2 regions of the Phycicoccus sp. 3266 genome follow, and region 1 is predicted to be linked to the other one. Evidence: predicted binding sites of a transcription regulator. Region 1 holds the regulator's gene; the other holds the start of a gene.

Region 1 (4,392 bases):
CTCGAAGTCGGTCGGGAACGCGTTGACCGCCACCACCGGCGACAGCCCGAAGGACCGGACGATCTCGAGGTGGCGGCGCAGGTTGTCCGCGCCGGCACGCACGGCCCGCGGGCTCTCGTGCAGCATCTCCGGCGGCAGGGGCTTCCCCGCCACGACGGAGTAGTTGCCGGAGTGCGCCTTGAGCGAGCGGACGGTCGCCACGAGGACCGCCGCATCGGGCCGCAGCCCGGAGACGCGGCACTTGAGGTTGACGAACCGCTCGGCCCCCATGTCCGAGCCGAAGCCCGCCTCGGTCAGCAGGTAGTCCCCGGTGTGGATGCCGAGGTGGTCGGCGACCACCGACGAGTTGCCGGTGGCGATGTTGCCGAACGGGCCGGTGTGCACCAGCACCGGCGTGTTCTCGGTGGTCTGCAGCAGGTTCGGCTTCAGCGCGTCCTTGAGGATGACGGCCATCGCCCCCGCGGCCCGGACGTCGTCCGCGGTCACCGGCCGCCCGGCATACGTGAAGCCCACGACGATCCGGCCCAGTCGCTCGCGCAGGTCGCGCAGCGACGTCGCCAGCCCGAGGACCACCATCACCTCGCTGGCGGCGGTGATGTCGAACCCGCTCTGCCGCGGCACGCCGTCGATGCGGGCGCCGAGGCCCTCGACGATGTTGCGCAGGGCCCGGTCGTTGACGTCGAGCACCCGGCGCCAGGCGATGCTGCGCGGGTCGAGGTCGAGCTCGTTGCCGTGGTGCAGGGAGCTGTCGACCATCGCGGCGAGCAGGTTGTGCGCCGCGGTGACGGCGTGGAAGTCGCCGGTGAGGTGCAGGTTGAGCTGCTCCATCGGCAGCACCTGGCTGTGGCCCGCGCCGGCCGCGCCGCCCTTGATGCCGAACGTCGGGCCCATCGACGGCTGCCGCAGCGCCAGGGTCGCGCGGTGGCCGAGCAGGGAGAGCCCCTGGGCCAGCCCGACGGCCGTCGTGGTCTTGCCCTCGCCGAGCGGCGTGGGCGTGATGGCGGTGACGACGACGTACCTCGCGGGCGGGCGGTCGGCCAGGTCGCGGACGGCCGCCAGGTCGACCTTGGCGACGTGGCGGCCGTAGGGCTCCAGGTGCTCCAGCGGTATGCCGGCGGCGCGCGCCACCTCCTCGACCGGCTCGAGGTGCGCGGCCCGCGCGATGGCGAGGTCGCTGCTGGCTGGTGACGGCGAGGACGAGGCTCGCGAGGACGTGGACACACCGACACTGTCCGCCCGGGGTGGCCGGAGTGACAGGGCCCTTCGTCCGTGGTGTCCGGGGTGAGCCGTGGTTGCCCGGCCCAGCCGCGGTGTCCGCGGTCAGCGGGGGTCGGGCCGCCAGACCACCAGTGCCTGCGAGCGCTCGGGGCGCACGCGCTGGCCGGCGCGCAGGGCATACACCTCGCCGCTCGGGCCGACCGCGAAGACGCGGGCGCCGGGGCCGCCGTAGCCCGCTGCCGCCCGCGCCTCGTCGAGCTCGGCCCGCAGCTCCCGCACGCGCGCCTGAAGGGCCGCCACCTGGTCCTCGAGGGCGAGGATGCGCTGGATGCCGGCCAGGCTGATGCCCTCGTCCTGCGACAGACGCTGCACCTCACGGAGCAGGGCGACGTCGCGACCGGAGTAGCGCCGGCCGCCACCCCGGGTGCGGGAGGGCCGGACGAGGCCGAGCCGGTCGTACTGGCGCAGCGTCTGGGCGTGCATGCCCGCGAGCGCGGCGGCGACCGAGATCACGAAGATCGGCGCGTCGTCGTCGGGCCGGAACTCGGGCTCGGTCGCCATGCTCACCTCCGCGCCTTCTCGAACAGCTCCGCCCGCGGGTCGTGCCCGCCGTCGAGCTCGCGCAGCGTCTCGACGGCCGCCCTGGCGTCGTCGGAGAGCCGTTGCGGCACCACGATGGCCACCTTGGCCATGAGGTCGCCCGGGCTGTCCTTGCGCGGCACGCCGCGGCCCTTGACCCGCAGCACCCGCCCGCTCGGCGTCCCGGGGGCGATCCGCACCTTGACCGGGTCGCCGTCGAGCGTCGGCACGGACACGGTCGCGCCGAGCGCGGCCTCGGCGAACGTCACGGGCAGGTCGACCGTGAGGTTGTCGCCCTCGCGCCCGAAGACCGGGTGCTTCTCCACCGTGATGGTGAGGATGAGGTCGCCGGCGGGGGCGCCGGAGTCACCCGGCTGGCCCTTGCCGCGCAGGCGGATCTTCTGCCCGTCCTTGACCCCGGCCGGGATCCGTGTGGTGATCTGGCCGCCACTCGAGGTCCCGAGGGTCACCGTCGCGCCGTTGACCGCGTCGCGGAACGACAGGGTGGTGCGCGCGGTGAGGTCGCCGCCCCTGCGCGGCCCGGTGGGCGCACGGAAGCCCGTGCCGCCGCCGTATGCCGGGCCGCCGCCACCGAACATCCCGCCGAGGATGTCCTCGAGGTCGGGCTGGCCCCCGCCGCCGGTGGAGTACCGGACGCGGGCGCCGCCGGGGCCCCCGCCGCCGCCGAACATCGAGGAGAAGATGTCCTCGAACCCGCCGTTGGTCGCGCCGCCGCCGGGGCCGCCCGCGGTGAAGCGGGCACCACCCCGGGCCATCTGCCGGATCGCGTCGTACTCGCGGCGCTTCTCGGGGTCGGACAGGACGGAGTTCGCCTCGCCGACGTCCTTGAAGCGCTGCTCGGCCGCCGCGTCCCCGGGGTTCTGGTCGGGGTGGTGCTTGCGGGCGAGCTTGCGGTACGCCTTCTTGATCGCCGCCTCGTCAGCGTCCTGGGGGACGCCGAGGATCGCGTAGAAGTCCTTCTCGAACCAGTCCTGGCTGGCCATGACGTCCTCCTCTCAGCGGGACGGGGTGGGGAATCGTACTGAGGTCGCGCCGGCTGCCGGGGTCACTCGGGGTCGGCGACCGCGACGCGGGCGGCGCGCAGCACCTGCTCACCGGCGCGGTAGCCGGGCTGCAGGACCTGGACGACCGTCGTGGAGTCGCCCGAGACAGAGCCGTCGGACGGCCACGCCGCGTGCATGAGCGCCTCGTGCCGGCCCGGGTCGAACTCCTCCCCCACCGCGCCGTAGCGCTCGAGGCCGAACCGGCCCAGCGTCGACTCCAGCTTGTCCGCGATCTTGGCGAACGGGCCGTCGGCCAGGTCGCCGTGCTCGCGAGCCGCCGAGATGTCGTCGAGCACCGGCAGCAGCGTCTCGAGGACGTCGCGGACGGCCCGCTCCTGCACGACCGCACGGTCGCGGTCGACGCGGCGCTTGTAGTTGACGTACTCGGCCTGCAGTCGCTGGAGGTCGGTGAGCCGCTCCGCGGCCAGCGCCGTGTCGGGGTGGACCTCCGACCCGGGCTCGCCCGATCCGGTCTCGCCCGTCACGGTCTCGCCGGCCGGCTGCTGGTCCGCGACGGCGGCCTGCTCGGCGGCCGCCGCCTCGGCGGTGGTGGGCTCGAACTCCTCCGAGCCCACCATCGCCTCGGCTCCGTCGGGCTGGTCAGCCGTCGGGTTCTGGTCGGTCACTTCTTCTCCTCGTCGTCCTCGACGACCTCGGCGTCGACGACGTCGTCGTCGGAGGCACCGGCGCCGCCCGCGGCGGCACCCTCACCGGCGCCCGCACCCTCGGACCCGGCGGACGCGTCCGCAGCCGAGGCCGCGGCATACATCGCGGTGCCCATCTTCTGGGACTCCTCGGAGAGCTTGCTGCTCTTGGCGGAGATGTCCTCGATGCTGGCGCCGGACTCGGGCTTGAGGGCCTCCTTGAGGTCCGCGAGCGCCTCGTCGACCGGCTTGCGCTGGTCCTCCTGGAGCTTGTCGGCGTTGTCGGTGAGGAACTTCTCGGTCGAGTAGACGAGGTTCTCCGCGGTGTTGCGGGCCTCGGTCTCCTCGCGCCGCTTCTTGTCCTCGGCCGCGTGCTCCTCGGCCTCGCGCACCATCCGCTCGATGTCCTCCTTGGGGAGGGCCGAGCCGCCGGAGATCGTGATCTTCTGCTCCTGGCCGGTGCCCCGGTCCTTGGCGGAGACGTTCACGATGCCGTTGGCGTCGATGTCGAAGGTGACCTCGATCTGCGGGACGCCACGCGGGGCCGGCGCGATGCCGGTCAGCTCGAAGGTGCCGAGCGCCTTGTTGTGCTGCGCGATCTCGCGCTCGCCCTGGAACACCTGGATGAGCACGCTGGGCTGGTTGTCCTCGGCGGTCGAGAACACCTCGGAGCGCTTGGTCGGGATCGCGGTGTTGCGCTCGATGAGCTTGGTGAACAGGCCACCCTTGGTCTCGATGCCGAGCGACAGCGGCGTGACGTCGATGAGCAGCACGTCCTTGCGCTCGCCCTTGAGGACACCGGCCTGCAGGGAGGCGCCCACGGCGACGACCTCGTCCGGGTTGACGCCCTTGTTGGGCTCCTTGCCGCCGGTGAGCTCCTTGACGAG
Region 2 (4,392 bases), on a different contig from region 1:
TCACGGTGTTCTTGAAGTCGACCATCCGACCCTGGGAGTCGGTGAGGCGGCCGTCCTCGAGCACCTGCAGCAGGCTGTTGAAGATGTCCGGGTGGGCCTTCTCGACCTCGTCGAACAGCACCACCGAGAACGGCTTGCGCCGCACCTTCTCGGTGAGCTGGCCGCCCTCCTCGTAGCCGACGTAGCCGGGAGGCGAGCCGAACAGCCGCGAGACGGTGTGCTTCTCGGAGAACTCGCTCATGTCGAGCTGGATCAGGCTGTCCTCGTCGCCGAAGAGGAACTCGGCGAGCGTCTTGGCCAGCTCGGTCTTACCGACACCGGTCGGGCCGGCGAAGATGAACGAGCCACCGGGACGACGCGGGTCCTTCAGGCCGGCGCGGGTGCGGCGGATCGCCTGGGACAGCGCCCTGATGGCGTCGTCCATGCCGACGATGCGCTTGTGCAGCTCGTCCTCCATGTGGAGCAGCCGCGAGGACTCCTCCTCGGTGAGCTTGAAGACCGGGATGCCCGTCGAGGCAGCCAGCACCTCGGCGATGAGCTCCTCGTCGACCTCGGCCACGACGTCCATGTCGCCGGACTTCCACTGCGACTCGCGCTCGGCCTTCTGGGCGAGCAGCTTCTTCTCGTCGTCGCGCAGGCGGGCGGCCTTCTCGAAGTCCTGGCCGTCGATGGCCGACTCCTTCTCGAGCCGCACGGAGGCGATCTTCTCGTCGAACTCGCGCAGGTCCGGCGGTGCGGTCATCCGGCGGATGCGCAGTCGCGCGCCCGCCTCGTCGATGAGGTCGATCGCCTTGTCCGGCAGGAACCGGTCGTTGATGTACCGGTCGGCGAGGTTGGCCGCGGAGACCAGCGCGGCGTCCGTGATGGACACGCGGTGGTGCGCCTCGTAGCGGTCGCGCAGGCCCTTGAGGATCTCGATCGCGTGGCTGAGCGTGGGCTCGGCGACCTGGATCGGCTGGAACCGGCGCTCGAGCGCCGAGTCCTTCTCGATGTGCTTGCGGTACTCGTCCAGGGTGGTGGCACCGATGGTCTGGAGCTCGCCGCGGGCCAGCATCGGCTTGAGGATGCTGGCGGCGTCGATCGCGCCCTCGGCGGCACCCGCACCCACGAGGGTGTGGATCTCGTCGATGAACAGGATGATGTCGCCGCGGGTGCGGATCTCCTTGAGGACCTTCTTCAGCCGCTCCTCGAAGTCACCGCGGTAGCGGCTGCCGGCGACGAGCGCGCCGAGGTCGAGGGTGTAGAGCTGCTTGTCCTTGAGGGTCTCGGGGACCTCGCCCTTGACGATGTCCTGGGCCAGGCCCTCGACGACCGCCGTCTTGCCGACACCGGGCTCGCCGATGAGGACGGGGTTGTTCTTGGTGCGGCGGGACAGCACCTGCATGACCCGCTCGATCTCCTTCTCGCGCCCGATGACCGGGTCGAGCTTGCCCTCGCGGGCGGCCATGGTGAGGTTGCGGCCGAACTGGTCGAGCACCAGCGAGCCGGCAGGAGTGCCCTCCTGCTGGACGCCCGCGCCGACGCCGGCGGTCGCGCCGCCCTCCTTGCCCTGGTAGCCGGAGATGAGCTGGATGACCTGCTGGCGCACGCGGTTGAGGTCCGCGCCCAGCTTGACGAGGACCTGGGCGGCGACGCCCTCACCCTCGCGGATGAGCCCGAGCAGGATGTGCTCGGTGCCGATGTAGTTGTGGCCGAGCTGCAGCGCCTCGCGCAGGCTCAGCTCGAGGACCTTCTTCGCACGCGGCGTGAAGGGGATGTGGCCGCTCGGGGCCTGCTGCCCCTGGCCGATGATCTCCTGGACCTGCTCGCGGACCGACTCCAGCGAGATGCCAAGGCTCTCAAGGGCCTTGGAGGCGACACCCTCACCCTCGTGGATGAGGCCGAGCAGGATGTGCTCGGTCCCGATGTAGTTGTGGTTGAGCATGCGCGCCTCTTCCTGCGCGAGCACGACCACCCTCCGGGCCCGATCGGTGAACCGTTCAAACATCTCTTCTGCTCCTGCCTATCGAGATCATCTCGATGCTATCCGTGCTGCCTGACCGTGGCGCGTCCCATTCGGCGACCGATACGCGATCGGGACGAACGGGCCACCCCTCCCACGTCCGTACTGCGGGCCGGTCAGGTGGCTCACCGTGCGCAACGCGGCGGTTCCCCACCCTGTTCCCGGCCCTGAGTCGAGTCGGCTCAATTCCGCCGTGGGCGGACAAAGGGCTCCGTCGCCGTGGGCGGACGAAGGGCTCCGTCGCCGTGGGCGGACATAGGGCTCCGTCGCCGTGGGCGGACGACGGCGATGCCGTCACGCGGCGGGGCCCTTCCTGCGGACCTCCTCCACCTGCTCCATGGCGGCGCGCAGCTCGCCGAGCCAGGTGTCGGACCGCTCGCCGACGAGCTTGACGCACCACGCGAGGGCGTCCGCCCTCGACCGGGCGACACCGGCGTCGACGAGCGTGTCGAGCACCCGCCGCTCGGGCTGGCGCAGCCGGGTCATCACGGGTGCCGCGAGGTGGGTGAACAGCGACTCGTGGCCGCCGACCCGCACCCCCCAGCTCACCTTGCGGCCGGACAGGTGCTCGAGCTCGCGGGCGATCTCGATGCGGCGCTCGCGGGTCTCCTCGCGGAAGGTCTTGGCCCGGCCGCGGGCCGCGACCTCGCGGTCGGCGTCGTCGGCGTCGTCGGGCAGGTCGGGGGCGGCGAGGTCCCCCCAGATGATGAGCTCGTCGCGGTCGCGGCTGACCTCGACGGGGCCGGTGAACCAGTCCTGCGGGAGGCGGCCGGCCAGCCATGCCTCGGCAGTGGTGCGTGTTGTCATGTAATCATGATTACTGAGCTGCACGGCATGCGGAAGAGCTATCGCGTCCGCCCACGGTGAACACGTCTCAGGGGACAAACTTGTTCACCGCCAAACTTTCGTGAAGAGGTTCCAATCCGGCCCCTGGCCGGGCGCGAATCCGGGGCAAGAGGCACCCGCCGGGGGCTGCCTCGTCCGGAAAGGAACCGTCATGAGCGCTACCAGGACCACGACCGTCCGAGCCGTGCTGGCCGCCGGGGCCGTCGCCGCCGTCACCGCCGGGCTGGCCGCCCTCCCCGCGTCGGCCGCCTCCACCGCCACCGTCACGGTGGTGCACGGCATCCCGAAGACGCCGGTGGACGTGTACGTCGACGGGAAGAAGGCACTGTCCGACTTCCAGTTCAAGACCGTCACGAACCCGATCAGCCTGCCGGCCGGCTCGCACCAGATCGCCGTCCGCCCGGCCGGTGCCGCCAGCACCTCCAAGCCCATCCTCACCCTCGCCCCGACCCTGCCGGCCGGTGCCAACGCGACGGTCGTGGCCTACCTGACGGCCGACGGCAAGCCCGCCCTCAAGCCGTTCATCAACCCCACGACCGCCGTGCCCGCAGGCATGGGCCGGCTCGTCGTGCGGCACACCGCGGCGGCTCCCGCCGTCGACGTCCTCGCCGGCGGCAAGCCGATCATCACCAAGCTCACCAATCCGAACGAGAAGATGCTCATGGTGCCGGCCGGCACCGTGTCGGCCTCGGTGGCGGCCGCCGGCACCACCAAGCCGGTCATCGGCCCGGTCGACCTGCCCGTGACCTCCGGGAGGACGCTGGTGGTCTACGCGATCGGCAGCCTCCAGGACGGCAGCCTCACCGCCGTGACGCAGAGCTACGCGAGCGGCGGCGGCGCCGCCCCGAGCTCGGTCAACGCCGGCACGGGCGGCCAGGCGGCCGACCGTGGTCCCGCGACCGCCCTGCTGGCGCTCTCCGGCCTGGCCGGCGCCGCGCTCGTCGCCGGTGGCACGCGGACGGCCGCGCGACCGCGACCGTCCGTCGCTGACGCACGCAGGACCTGACAGGGACATGTCGGACACCGGGCGCCGGTCACGGCGGGGCACCGTCCCCGTCGTGGCCGGCGTCCTGCTGCTCGCGGCCACCGGTCTCGGGGTCGCCGTCAAGGTTTTCGACCAGCCGCTCCCCGACGCAGGAGCCCTCCCCGCTCCCGCCGTCACCGCCACGCCCCCACCGGAGAGCGCCGGACCGAGGACCACCGGCTCGCCCACCGCGTCGCCGCAGGCGTCGACCGGCTCGACCGGCTCGACCGGCTCGACCGGGCCGACCATCGCGACCGACCGGTCGTTCGAACCCACCATGGTCCGGGTCCCGGCTATCGGCGTCTCGGCCCCCGTCGTGCCCACGTCGGTGGACGGTCGCGGGGCGCTCGGCATCCCCGAGGACCCGCGCGAGGTCGGGTGGTGGTCCGGCGGCGCGGCACCGGGGTCGCCGTACGGCACGACGCTGCTCGCGGGCCACGTCGACTCGGCGAGCAAGGGGCTCGGCAGCCTCGTCGACCTCGGCCGGGCGCCCATCGGGGCCCGGGTCACGGTGACCGGA

Evidence for each region. Region 1 encodes HspR, which represses chaperone genes until heat shock. Its sites were predicted from a motif close to AAGTTGAGTCNNNNNGACTCAACTT; they were not measured.
Region 2: the regulator HspR is predicted to act here: its motif matches at 2,167-2,191, upstream of J2X64_RS10525 (ATP-dependent Clp protease ATP-binding subunit).

Annotation. Positions count from the first base shown of each region.
Region 1 covers NZ_JAVDUW010000001.1:1,485,202-1,489,593, forward strand. Annotated here, with positions in the region: gene J2X64_RS07155 (formate--tetrahydrofolate ligase) at 1-1,221, opposite strand, end outside; gene J2X64_RS07160 (heat shock protein transcriptional repressor HspR) at 1,321-1,779, opposite strand; gene J2X64_RS07165 (DnaJ C-terminal domain-containing protein) at 1,782-2,801, opposite strand; gene grpE (nucleotide exchange factor GrpE) at 2,864-3,487, opposite strand; gene dnaK (molecular chaperone DnaK) at 3,484-4,392, opposite strand, start outside.
Region 2 covers NZ_JAVDUW010000002.1:156,483-160,874, reverse strand. Annotated here, with positions in the region: gene J2X64_RS10525 (ATP-dependent Clp protease ATP-binding subunit) at 1-1,987, opposite strand, end outside; gene J2X64_RS10520 (hypothetical protein) at 2,297-2,809, opposite strand; gene J2X64_RS10515 (DUF4397 domain-containing protein) at 3,000-3,854, shown strand; gene J2X64_RS10510 (class F sortase) at 3,907-4,392, shown strand, end outside.